One region of the Paraburkholderia sp. EB58 genome, then DNA from elsewhere that is predicted to be linked to it. Evidence: riboswitches for the same ligand, from Rfam matches in the RefSeq annotation. Region 1 holds a riboswitch; each other region holds the start of a gene.
What was found. A riboswitch is a leader RNA that binds a small molecule or an ion and turns the genes downstream of it on or off. The one in region 1 is predicted to bind cobalamin.
Positions count from the first base shown of each region.

Region 2: another riboswitch for cobalamin. It lies ahead of P3T40_RS02175 (CbtB domain-containing protein); the one in region 1 lies ahead of P3T40_RS08855 (TonB-dependent receptor domain-containing protein).
Region 3: another riboswitch for cobalamin. It lies ahead of P3T40_RS36850 (HoxN/HupN/NixA family nickel/cobalt transporter); the one in region 1 lies ahead of P3T40_RS08855 (TonB-dependent receptor domain-containing protein).

Region 1 is NZ_JBNDMQ010000004.1:365,369-369,512, forward strand. It holds gene P3T40_RS08855 (TonB-dependent receptor domain-containing protein) at 1-1,756, opposite strand, end outside; adenosylcobalamin (AdoCbl) riboswitch at 2,111-2,202, opposite strand; gene P3T40_RS08860 (ABC transporter ATP-binding protein) at 2,356-2,979, shown strand; gene P3T40_RS08865 (DUF2000 family protein) at 3,035-3,445, opposite strand; gene P3T40_RS08870 (AraC family transcriptional regulator) at 3,577-4,144, opposite strand, start outside.
Region 2 is NZ_JBNDMQ010000001.1:468,999-473,142, reverse strand. It holds gene P3T40_RS02185 (cystathionine gamma-synthase family protein) at 1-1,168, shown strand, start outside; gene P3T40_RS02180 (CbtA family protein) at 1,283-2,029, opposite strand; gene P3T40_RS02175 (CbtB domain-containing protein) at 2,043-2,252, opposite strand; cobalamin riboswitch at 2,292-2,423, opposite strand; gene P3T40_RS02170 (histidine phosphatase family protein) at 2,486-3,049, shown strand; gene P3T40_RS02165 (SDR family NAD(P)-dependent oxidoreductase) at 3,116-3,898, opposite strand; gene P3T40_RS02160 (LysR substrate-binding domain-containing protein) at 4,023-4,144, shown strand, end outside.
Region 3 is NZ_JBNDMQ010000038.1:58,788-62,931, forward strand. It holds gene P3T40_RS36845 (vWA domain-containing protein) at 1-538, shown strand, start outside; partial or broken gene P3T40_RS36850 (HoxN/HupN/NixA family nickel/cobalt transporter) at 1,007-2,058, opposite strand; cobalamin riboswitch at 2,149-2,344, opposite strand; gene P3T40_RS36855 (hybrid sensor histidine kinase/response regulator) at 3,296-4,144, opposite strand, start outside.

The sequences.
Region 1 (4,144 bases):
CGAAAGTCGAGCCGCCGTAAAGCAGCGAGACCCCGGTGCTCAGCGCATGCATATGAAACTCGTCCCACGTGTGATCGACAGTCAGGCTGACGGTTTGACGCGGACGGCGATTCAGCCACGTCTGATCAGTGACGTCCTGCGGATTCAGAATGCCGACCGCGAGACTGACAGGCGTCGAATTGCCGAGCGCGCCCTTGTATGAGAGGTCGATACCTTGAATATGCGCCCGGCCGACGTTCACGGGGAGAAAGGTCTCCGAGTCATACGTGATCAGGTCGTGGGCGCGCGTGTCATACACAGCAGCCGTGAAGGTACCGAACGACGTGGCGGCGTCCAGTGCGGCTTCAACCGTATCGCTGCGCTCAGGCAACAGGTTCGGGTTCCCGTAACCTGGATAGTACAGATCATCGAAAGTTGGCAGACGGAATGCGTTGCCATACGAAAGCCGTGCCGTATAAATCGGTGTGATCGCATAGGCCACGGCGATATTGCCGGTATTGACCGACTGGCCCTCGATAATCTCGTGGCGCCCCGCAAGGAACACCGTCAAATCACCCAACGTGGCTGATTGATGCAGAGAGACGGCTGAATCGTTACGTGTCGGCACGCCCGAGGGAATGTCGATCGGCAGGAAGGCTTGCTCGCGCGAAAGGTCGTAAGTGAGTTTCGTCTCGCCCGACAGGGGCAAATTGAAAAGCTTAAGCCCGTGTTCCTGATGCGTCAGCGAGGTAGACGAGCTGATGCGCGTCGAGTCGATCTCGTCGGTCGGGATACCCGGCGCGTTCGAATACAGGAACTGACGGTCGTTCGCATAGCCAACCGACTGGTCGAACTGGGTGAAAGGCGTGATATCCAGATGGAACGCCACGCCCGTCGTCAGTTGATGATCGAGTTGCCGGTCATCGCCGCCCGCATTGTCATAAGAGAGATCTGACTTGTGGTAAAGGGCAAACGTGGAGATCGACCAGTTGTCGTGCGCATAGCCGAGGCGTGCGTCCACGTTCTGTGCATGGTACGGGTTACGGCCATCCTCGTGGCCATAGGCCCACGGCGCGGTCGCGTCGATGCCCGCCGTGTTGTAGTCATGCAGGCCCAGCGAGTAGGTTAGCCCGGACAACGCAGCCAGGGGACCGGTGGACGGAATACTGCCTGAAGTCCGGACCTGCGTATCGAAGGTCTTGTTCGAGCCGCCGCCCGCGGAAATCGTGGTCTGGTTCGGCTGATTTGAAGCGTGGTTCGTGAACAATTGCACGACGCCGCCCATGGCATCCGCACCGAATGACGCGGCCGCCGGGCCAGAAATGACTTCGACGCGGTCGAACGCGGAGGTCGGCAGATCGGCCCACTCCGCTTCGCCGGTGGTGGCGGAGCCGACCCGGATACCATCGATAAACACCGCGACCTGATTCGTCGACGAACCACGGATACTAACGCCGGCCAAAGAACCCGGGCCGCCGTTTTGCGTAATCGTCACGCCGGGCAATGTGGCGAGGGCCTGCGTGATACTAGGGTCAATCGGCGACAGTCGGTTCAGGTCCGCGCGAGTAAGAACCTGCGTCGAGGCATAGCGTTGATCGAACGATTGCGGTAGATGCTGAGTGTCGCCGGTCACGAGGATATTCGGCAGCGTGGTGGTTGCCGGAGCTTGTTGGTCCGGTTGCGGCAACGTCGAGTCGTCCGCGGCTTGCGCAATCTGGCACGCCGAGACGGTCAAGGCCGAAGTGATGATGAGACGACGGAACTTCAAAAGGGACATCCTTATTACTAGAAGATTGGATGACATGCCGCGTGCGCGAACGCGATCGTTCGATGTCCGATACAGGTCATTGCAAAGCTCTTTCCTTGTCGAAGGATGCGCAGCACTCCAAGCCGTGGTGTGGGCAAAGCAAGATCAACCCTCAAGCCGGGGGGCGTGCGGTTAGCGCGCCTTAGAGACGTGCGTGCTCGTATACCGATGCGTGCGTCGACACACACGCGCAACGGAGATTCGCAACCGGACACGAAGCTGGGCAATCTACGGGATACGGGTCTGGCTCAACGTCCAGACCGCAGACAATGTCGGCCATACGGATATCTCCTGGGGATTACGCGCCCCAAAGTCGGAAGAGGGATACGACGCCGAGGTCTGACTTCCGGTTCATGCTGAAACCGGTCACAGTGGCGCGACCGCGCTGGATTTTCACCAGCTTCCACGAGTCGTATGGGCGGCATTTTACGTGCGAACCGATGCCGGTTGAATTAATTCTGGCTCGGCGTGGGATGGATGAGACACGGCAGGACGCGTATGCGACGCGATCTACACGCCTTCCTCGCCCTAAGAATGTAAACTTGCCAGTCTGAGAAACTGGATGAGCCATGCTTAGATTCGACAATCTGTGCAAACGCTACGGCGGACGCACCATCTTTCACGGACTGCATTACAGCGCCAGTGCGGGCTGCGTCGCGCTGAACGACGAAAGCGGCAGCGGCAAGTCAACCCTGCTCGGCATTCTCGCTGGCGAGATCGAGGCCGATGCGGGCGAGGTCTGGCTGGGCGGTCATTCGCTGCGCACCGCGCCGCTTGCGGCCAAATCCGCCCTCACCTACGTGCCCGAGGACTGCCTGACGTATCCGCTCGAGACTGGGCGAGAGTTTCTCGAACGCGTAGCCGCGCAAAGACAGACAGCTCTCGAGAACCACACGCTCGAACTGGCAGACCGCTTGGGCGTCACGCCTCATCTCGAGAAGCGCTTCGAGCAGATGTCGTTCGGCACGCGCAAGAAAATCTTCCTGACGTCGGCATCGGTCGGGGCGCCGACCGTCGTCATTGCGGATGAACCGGGTGGCGGGCTCGACGCCGCTGCGCGCGCTGTCCTGGTCGATCTGTTCAAACAGCTGGGCCAGGACCGCGTGGTTTTCTTCACGAGCTACGATGCGGCCTTCACACAAGCGTGCGAAGCAAAATCGATCAGTTTTGCGGATCTCGCTACGAGGGGCTAAACGACGCTCATAACCGGGTTCGCGCATGCGAATCCGTCTTAGACCATCACGTGCATCACGGATGCAATGACAGCCCCTTGATGGCCTTGTCGACCGCCTTCTTCGGCCCGCGCAATGCGATCCCAACCAGGTCGGGCTGGTCAGTGGGTTCGGCATGGAAGGCGGCGCGATTGTCGTCGTCGTTGCCGGTGGAGAACATCGCTTTCACGTAGACCGCGATGTTCAACTCGCGTTGCTGGCCCTGCTGAAACGCGCGTAGAAGGCCAGACGCGTCGCCGCCATAAATCATCATGGGCTGCCCAAGTAACGCGGCGTACTGCCGTCCATTCGCGTCTTCGTACGGTTTGCCAATCGCCGCAGGGGCCGTTGCGGCAATGCCGGTGGCGAGAAACGCGGTGACGTTCAGCTTCTGCCATGACGCCAGGTCGTCACGCACCACGAGCGCCACTTTCGTATCGAACTCCATCCCTTCCATTCCTTTGCCGTATCACGTTGACTCATCCTTTGGAGCCTTAATGGTCGAAGAATGAGTCATTTCGGAGCCGTGCTCCGCGGACCCGCGCGGCACCAACCGCTTCAGGCCCTTCAAGGGCAAGACTAAACGTGGCTCAGCGCGGAGTCTGGAAGATTTGTGCAGCGCTTGCCGTAGTGTGCGGGCGTCAGCCCGTAGGCGCGGCGAAACCACCGCCCCAGATGACTCTGGTCGGCAAAACAGAGCGCGTGCGCGACCTCCGCCGGCGCCACCCCGCGCGCAAGCCATTGACGTGCCTTGGTCAGCCGCAACTGGATCAGATAAGCATGCGGCGCAAGCCCAAAACTGGCCTTGAACGCACGCGACAGACGAAAGCGATCGACCCCGCACGCCGCAGCCAGACCGTCGAGGCCGATGTCATCGTGCAGATGGGCATGCAGATAGTCACGCGCGCGTTGTGCGACTGGGGGGATGCGGGGATCGCCTTCATGACGCAGGCGCCAGACGAGATGGCGACTCAGGTGTTCGAGCAGGCTGTCGGTGGCTGCCTGCTGCACGACGCGGGTCTCTTCGCTACGCAACACGCGAAACAGTGTGGCGATTGAGGTGACAAGCGCGATGTCGTCGCTCAGGGTAGCGGGGAACTGCGGCTGCCCCGTTGCGGGCACTGCATCCGACCATGTTCTCAGTTCG
Region 2 (4,144 bases), on a different contig from region 1:
GGTCTTTTTGACGTCGACGTTTGCGTTTCGCACGGCCGAGGACGGCGCAGACTTCTTCGATATGGTTTCAGGCCGCAAGCCTTCACCGGAAGGCGAAAGCGCGGGCCTCGTGTACAGCCGCTTTAATCACCCGAATCTCGAGATCGTCGAAGATCGTCTTGCGTTGCTCGATGGCTCCGAATCCGCTGTCGTGACCTCGAGCGGCATGTCTGCTATCGCGGCGATTCTGCTGGCATTTCTGCGCCCAGGTGACTGTGTGGTTCAGTCCGTGCCACTTTATGGCGGCACCGAAACGCTGATTTCAAAGTTTCTGCCGGAGTGGGGCATCAAATCCCAGGTGATCGAGGATGGGCTTTCGGTGGAGGCGATCCACGACGCACTCGAAGCGGCGGCGAAAAAGGGCCCTGTGCGGATGTGCTACGTCGAGACACCGGCCAACCCGACGGACGCGCTATTCGATCTGGAAGGGCTGCGCCGCGAGATCGACGCGTTCGAAACGCGCCACGGCTATCGTCCTCTTTCGGTGTGCGACAACACGTTGCTGGGTCCGCTGTATCAGAAGCCGGTGCAGCAGGGCATCGACCTGAGCGTGTATTCGCTGACGAAATACATTGGTGGTCATAGCGATCTGGTGGCGGGTGGCGTCACCGGCAGCCGTAGCCTGATCACGAAAGTCCGCTCTATCCGCAGCATGCTGGGCTCGCAACTCGATCCGCATTCGTCATGGATGATCACACGCTCCATGGAGACGCTGGTGCTGCGCATGGAGCAGGCCGCACGCAGCGGCAGCGCCGTCGCGCGGTGGCTCGCGGCCAATCCGTATCATCCCGTGAAAGTCCTGCATCCGGAACTGATCGAAGACCCAGTGTATCAGGCGGTCTACCGGCGTCAATGCACCGGGCCTGGCTCGACGTTTGCTTTCGTCCTCGACGGCGGTCGCGAGCAGGCGTTCAAACTGATCAACGGCCTGACGCTGTTCAAATCGGCCGTGAGCCTTGGCGGTACGGAGTCGCTGATCTGTCACCCCGCCTCGACGACGCATTCAGGCGTGCCCGCTGAAGCACGCGCGAAGGCGGGCGTATCGGAAGGGTTGATTCGCGTGTCTGTGGGGCTGGAGCATCCCGACGATCTGATCGCCGACTTGTCGTACGCGCTGGAGCACTGCTGACGCGAGCTTGGTGAGGTGAAACGCCCGCTGCATTGCGGGCGTTTCACGAGATGCCTACTGACGTATGTGATTTCGGAGGAGGGAGGATGCAACCGCGCAAGCGGTTGCATTGCCTTAGAGGTAAGCCGACTTGCCGACGATCCGGCCTGTCGATGCGGGGCGTTGGGCACGCTCGGCGAGCGCGCCGAACAGCAAGCCGATCGTAGTCCACAAGATCACTTGCATGCCGATCGCCGCGACCCTGAACTTCCAGAGCAGAACCGCAGGGAACGCCGCCGGCACTTCGTTGATCACGGGCAGCGCCAACTGCACGGCACCGATGATTACAACAAACACGATGCCCGCAACGATCGACGCATTCCATTGACCCAGGCGTGCAGTAGCATGCTTGCGCACCTTGAGCGAGAACACCATCGTTGCGATCGAAATCGCGATCATGAGGAAGAACAAGCGGGTCCGCATCCCGATCGTCTCGGGGTCACCCACCGAAGGTGGATTGGCAGGGTATTTGATGTTCGGCACGATCACCAGGGTGATGAATGCCGCGAGCGCAAGCCAGGCAGACAACGGTCGTGCCCCCAGTTTGCTGGCACGGCCGAACACATAGGCGAAGGTTAGTGCAAACAGACCTCCAACCGCGGCGCTGAACGTGACCACACCGGTCAAGAGACCTAAGCCTGCCTGCGTGTGCCGGCTGACGATCTCGGGCTCAGGCGGTTCGCCCTTTGCCGCATCGGCCTTTTCCTCGAAGGAAATGGCCTGATCCACTTGGGGTTCGCCGACCAGCTTGGCGAAACTGAACGTGAGAAGACCCGCGGCGACGCCCGCGAGCATGCCGCGTACCAACAATTTACCGACCATGATGGACTCCGCGTTAGTGGCAGGGGAAGCCAAGCAGGTGGCGGCCGTCGTGGACGAATTCGTGGACATACATACCGGGGACCAGCGATGTCGCGCCCTCTTCAGCACCCACGAAGTAGATGGCGAGCAGCATGATCAAGCCGCCAAAGATGACCCATGGCAGCAGTTCACGCAGAGGAATGGGAGTCGGCTCGGCGGCCGGATTCAATGCAGCGTCAGTCATGATTGACTTTCTCCAGGGGTTACGCGCCCCAATAGTGGATTGCAGAAGTGACGCGGAGCTCGGGTCTGGCTTTCGGTTCGACGGTGAACCGCTTACAGTGGCGCGACCGCGCCGGGCTTGCACCGGCTTCCGTGCTCCACGCTAAGGCGTATTCTACGCGCTAAGCTTTCATGATCGGGTAAATGCAAGGTGTCGTGCGCGCCACCGGCATGGTTTTCAACTGAAAGGAAAGAATGGATACACGTGTTTTGCTGGTCAGCCACGCAGCGACGCCCGCGATGCGGCAGGGCAGGTTTCCCGCCGACGATCCATTGGACGCGCGTGGGATCGCGGACGCCATGGCCTGGCGCGAACGCATGCCTCCGGTCAAGGAGGCGGTCGCGTTCAGCAGTCCTGCGGCTTGCGCACGCGATACGGCGCAGTCGCTCGGGCTTAAGGCGCTTGTTGCGCCCGGACTCGCAGATATGGACTATGGTCAGTGGCGCGGCCGGCGGCTTGCAGAGGTTGCGGAAGACGCGCCGCATGAGCTCGCAACATGGAGCCGCGATCCCGATGCGGCGTCGCATGGCGGCGAGTCCTTTGTGCAGGTTCTTGCACGGGTTAGTGGCTGGCTTGATTCGCTGAACGAGACGGCGAGTGTGGTCGCCGTCACCCATGCGCCGGTTATCCGTGCCGCTTTGATTCATGCATTGAACGCACCCCCGGCATCGTTCAGCCGTATCGAGATCGCGCCACTCTCGGTTATCGAATTACGGCGTTCGGCTCGCGGATGGGCATGGTGGCCGGCACAGTCGTGAGGTCGCGCCGTGACTTCACTTTGGGTATTCGCCAGTAACCGTCCGGGTCGGGCGCAACGCTGAAAATTAAACCTGCGCGAGCCCGCCGTCGACGAACAGTTCCGTCCCGGTGATATAGCTGGCGTCGTCGGACGCGAGAAAGGAAACCGCCTTCGCGATCTCGTCGGCGTCACCCACGCGGCCGAGGGGAGTGGTTGCGGAAACTTCCTTGCTATACGATTCAATCTGGTCGTCACTCAACTTCAGTTCGGTCTTATAGGCAGGCGTGACGACGACGCCAGGTGCGACCACGTTCACCCGGATGTCGCGCCCTTTGAGATCCGACGCCCAGGTACGGGCGAAGGAGCGTAGGGCAGCCTTGGTGGCGGCATAAACACCGAAGGCCGGTGTTCCTTGTATCGATGCGATCGAGCCTGTTATCACGATCGCGCTACCCGGACGCATGAGCGGCAATGCACTTTGCACGGTGAGCAAGGTACCTTTCACGTTGATGCCGAAGTACTTGTCGAACTGTGCTTCGGTGATCTCGCCGAGAGGGACGAACTCTCCGCCGCCCGCATTGGCAAAGAGAATGTCGATCCTTTGATGTTCCGCGGCCACCGTATCGACAATGGTCTTGAGGTCCGCCGCCGACGAAATGTCGCCACGTATCGCACGTGCCGCGTGCCCGATTTCAACAACCGCAGCGTCCAATTCCGCCTGACGTCTACCGGTAATAAACACGGTTGCACCCTCGCGAGCGAGGCGCTTGGCAGTGGCGAGGCCGATTCCGGTGCTACCGCCAGTCACGAGTGCTACCTTTCCCGCATGCTTGCTCGAATGGATGTTTTCATAAAGAGAGGTTTTCATTTCAGAGTTCCTGGTTCACCTATGTGGACGACTGAGCCCAGCTTAGTTTAAACACCCGTGCGGATAAATAGGTGTATCGTGGTTTATCTATCCATACGTGTGGATAATCGACGGGGCAGATTCCATGGACCATTTGCAAGCAATCCGTATCTTTGTCCGCGTTGTTGAGACAGGGGGCTTTGGGCGCGCAGCCCTTTCCCTGAATATCCCCAATGCCACGGCGAGCAAATGGGTCCAGTCGCTGGA
Region 3 (4,144 bases), on a different contig from region 1:
GGTCGAGCCTGCTGTCGACTGGCGGCCGATCCTGCATCGCTTTGCGCAGGATTTGTCGCCGACGGATTACAGCTTCGCGATCCCGAACCGTCGCTATCTGCATATGCGCCTGTACCTGCCATCGCTGCACGAACCGGCGGTTGGCGACGCGGTGTTCGTGCGCGACTCGAGTGGTTCGGTCTGGGATGAGACGCAGGCGCAGTTCGCAGCGGAAATCCTCGCCGTGAACGATGCAGTGCGTCCGCGCCGGTTGATCGTGATGGACTGCGATACGCGGGTCACGCAGATCCAGACCTTCGAGCGCGGTGAAGCCGTCGACCTGCAGCCCGTTCTTGGTGGTGGCGGAACATCGTTCCTCGATCCGTTCAGGCGACTCGCGGACGACGGTATCCACCCTGCGTTCCTGGTCTATCTGACCGACATGGACGGCCGGTTTCCCGATGAGGGACCGTCATATCCGGTGCTGTGGGCATCAACAACGCCGCTGCGGCGCGCCAGACAGGCGCCGTTCGGCGAGGTGGTTGAAGTGATCTGTTAGTGGGCAGACTGTTCGCCCGTTCTCTTAACCCACGCCCGGCTATTGCCGGGCTTTTTTTTGGCCAAGAAAAAGCCCGCGCAGTGGCGGGCTGAATCCATATCGGAGGAGACATGGAGGAGACGCACTAAGTATAAACCCTTAACCGATTTTGGCAAGTGCGTCGTGGCGGTGTCGGGTGCCACAGAAAGTGAAAAGTGTGCCAGATAAGTGAAAAAGCGCTGCCGACGATAGTGAAAAATCCCGCAGCTGCTGAAAGACAGTAAGACAAACGCCCGGACATCCGGGCATTCTCTTTTTGGTCGGTAGTCCTGAACGTGCTGGGGTTGCGCCGGCCGAAATCGACCCGGAACTGCCGTTCGCCTATCTCGACATCGGAAATTCAGAACGTCGGGACAGGCTGGTCTCACTCCATAGCATCGTTCACGTACCACGGCGCGAGATCAAGGATCAGCCCGTGGTGATCCCGGCCTAGCCGATTTCCACCTCGTCCAGTTTCTTTGCGCGGTAGACGATGAAAGAGATGACCCAAGCCGCTGCGAAAATCCCGATGATGCCGTAGCCGAGCAGGCCGAAATTATTGTTGAGGTCGCTGATACGGTCCCAGAACCATCCTTGCAGATTCAGCTCTCCTGCGATCAGCCCCAGTGTTTCGATCCCGCCAATCAGGATCGCCACGACGGCGGAGACGATGGTGATGGTGAGGTTGTAATAGAGTTTGCGGATCGGCTTCACGAAGGCCCAGCCGTAGGCACCGAGCATGAGGATGCCGTCGGTCGTGTCGATCAGCGACATGCCGGCAGAGAACAGTGCCGGAAAAGCAAGGATGGACCAGATCGGCAATCCCTTGCTGGCCTCTGCTGCGGCGACGCTCAGCAGGCTCACTTCCGTCACTGTGTCGAATCCCAGTCCGAACAGAAAACCTACCGGCAGCATCTGCCAGCTCTGACCGATTAACCGGAAGAGCGGCTTCAGTATCCGGGCGATGAATCCCCGGTTGCAAGCAGGATGTTGAAGCTGTCATCGTCGTAAGCACCGCCGCCCCGCACACGGCGGTAAGTCTTATAAACGTCCCGGGCGACCACGAGATTCAGGGCTGCCATCAACAGCAGGAAAGTGCCTGACACAAGCGTGCCAATAATGCCCGCGATGTTATTGAAGGATTCAAAGCCACTCTGCAGGCTCATCACCGTGATGGCAATGATGACCGTGCCGATGAGCAGCACCAGAGAGTGACCGATGGAAAAGAAGAAACCAACACCTACAGGGTGCTTGCCTTCCTGCATTAACTTGCGCGTAACATTGTCGATAGCGGCGATATGATCTGCATCCACCGCGTGGCGCAGACCAAAGCCATAGGCCAGCAAAGCGGTGCCGAGCAGTACCGGGCGACTATGGAAAGCAATGAGCGCCCAGGCCCAGGCGCCAAGGTTGACGGCGATGAGAAAGACGTAAATGCCGATGACCTTGCCTCTCACATCGGCGGAACTGTCGTTGAAAACGTGTTTTAAAGCTCTGAGCATGGTTTTGCCTCCAAATGGCGTTCGTCTCAGCAAACCGGCTCAGGCAGCAGAACCTGAACCTTCACCGGGGCACCCCGCCCGATGCGTATGCGTCGACGCCGTTTGATGGCAGGTCTCCTGGCTGGCGGGTCGACGCCCATTGCCGGCCTTCCCGGTTTCCCAGTGGCCCTTCTGGCATGGACTCGCCGCTCACAGTTGCGGGGGCAGCCGCAGACTCGAGGCGCGAAAGCCTCCACTGCGTTCCCTTTTGATCCCGTCGCCGGGAACCATCAGCGCGCAAGCGTAATGGGCCGTGCTATGAGAGGTCAATCGTTTAGCCCGGCAGCGCGGCAAAAAGACGGCGTAACGCGCTCCGATCCCTGCTATCGAGGACGATCGAAAGCTTCTGAAAGGGAATTGACGGTTGAGTGATCGGCGCACTCGCATCTGATAGCGCTCCTGGTTTGGTCGATTGGCAACGATCTGGGTCACGCTGCCGAACGACTGCTTGTAGCCGCACGCAGCCTTCGCAACCGGCGCAGCGCGGGCCGCTCTCACACACTCCGGCAAATCCAGCGAATTCGCGTCACAAATCCGGCGAGTCCACTTTACTCGGTTCCGCGTTATCTAGCGCGTGACCGAATTTGTTGTCAAGTTCTTGATTTTTGTTGGCACCCAGTCCAACGAATTCCGTTCCCCTGCACTGTGTCGGTAAACCGAATTCGTTGGAGACTCGAAACGGAATTGACTGGACTTCCCGGAATCGGCCGTCGTAGGGTCTTCTACTTGCGGCGAGCCGAAGCGCGGACGGTACCCGGTTCGGGCGGCCAATCGCCGAACGGCGGGAGAGCTGCAGGGAAACGGATTAAACTGGACAGCCGGGAAAGAGTGCGGATGCAAACGAATGCCGTGCCGCGGCGAAGGGATACCCGCCGTGCGGCCGCTCCAAAATAAACCCGTTGATGCCATAGCGAGAGCCAGCAGTCATGCAGCGCTGGCTGTACCTGATCGTTGCACTGAGGCCCCGTGCGTGCCGGCCACATCCAAGTATCGCCCCGATACGGTCATGTTGATGCGAAACGATAACTCTAGCTGTCACTTCGGCCGAAAAAAAGTGATGCTGAACGAGCGCTTTCCTATGAATACGTTAGCGTTAGCCGCCTAAACCTTGACAATTTCGCTAGGCCTGTATGAGTTGTCGCCAGCCATTCGTTTCTGATGGAATGAGCGGCGACCTTGAGCGTAGCGCGTCCCGCAACTATAAACGGGGAACCGATTCGCTGCCGTTTAGCGCGTCCAATAGGCGTTGGACATCCACTGGCTTGGTGAAATGAACGTCGAAGCCTGCTAACCTCGCTTCGCTTTTATCCTGCTCCAGGCCCCACCCAGTGAGCGCAACAAGCAGCAGCTTTTGCCCTGACCGCGTTTTACGGATGTTTCGCGCGACTTCGTAGCCGTCCATTCCGGGTAAGCCGATGTCCAGGACAACCGCGTCGGGATAAAACTCGCCGAGTAACTGTATGGCGCGTAAGCCATTCTCAGCGACCTGCGTTGCGTGACCTTCCATTTCAAGCAACATGGCGAGGCTAGCCGCGGCGTCCTCGTTATCGTCAACGACAAGCACTCGCTTAGATTCGCCCTTTGTCGGCACAGGAGCGGGTTCGTTGCTTGGTGGATTTTCCGAATCGAGCAATGCCGGCAGTCTCACGGTGAACTCACTTCCCGATCCGATACCCGCACTTTTGGCCGTGACGGTGCCGCCGTGCAAGTCAACCAAGGTCCGCACGAGCGACAGGCCAATGCCAAGACCGCCCTGAGAAAAGTCTTTTCCCTTGGACAACTGAGAAAACGTCCGGAATAGTTTCGGAAGATCGTCGGCTGAGATGCCGATGCCGGAATCCCGCACGGATACCACCGCATACCCCTGGTCTTGCTTGCCGGTGAGACGCAATGTGCCGCCACGCGGGGTGTATTTGGCCGCGTTAATGAGCAGGTTCGATAACACTTGCGAGAGTCTGGTCGGGTCAGCGTCGAGGAAAACCGGCGTGCTCGGATATTCGATGGTCAGTTGGTGGGAAGCGGCATCCACAGTCGCCTGCGACGTCTC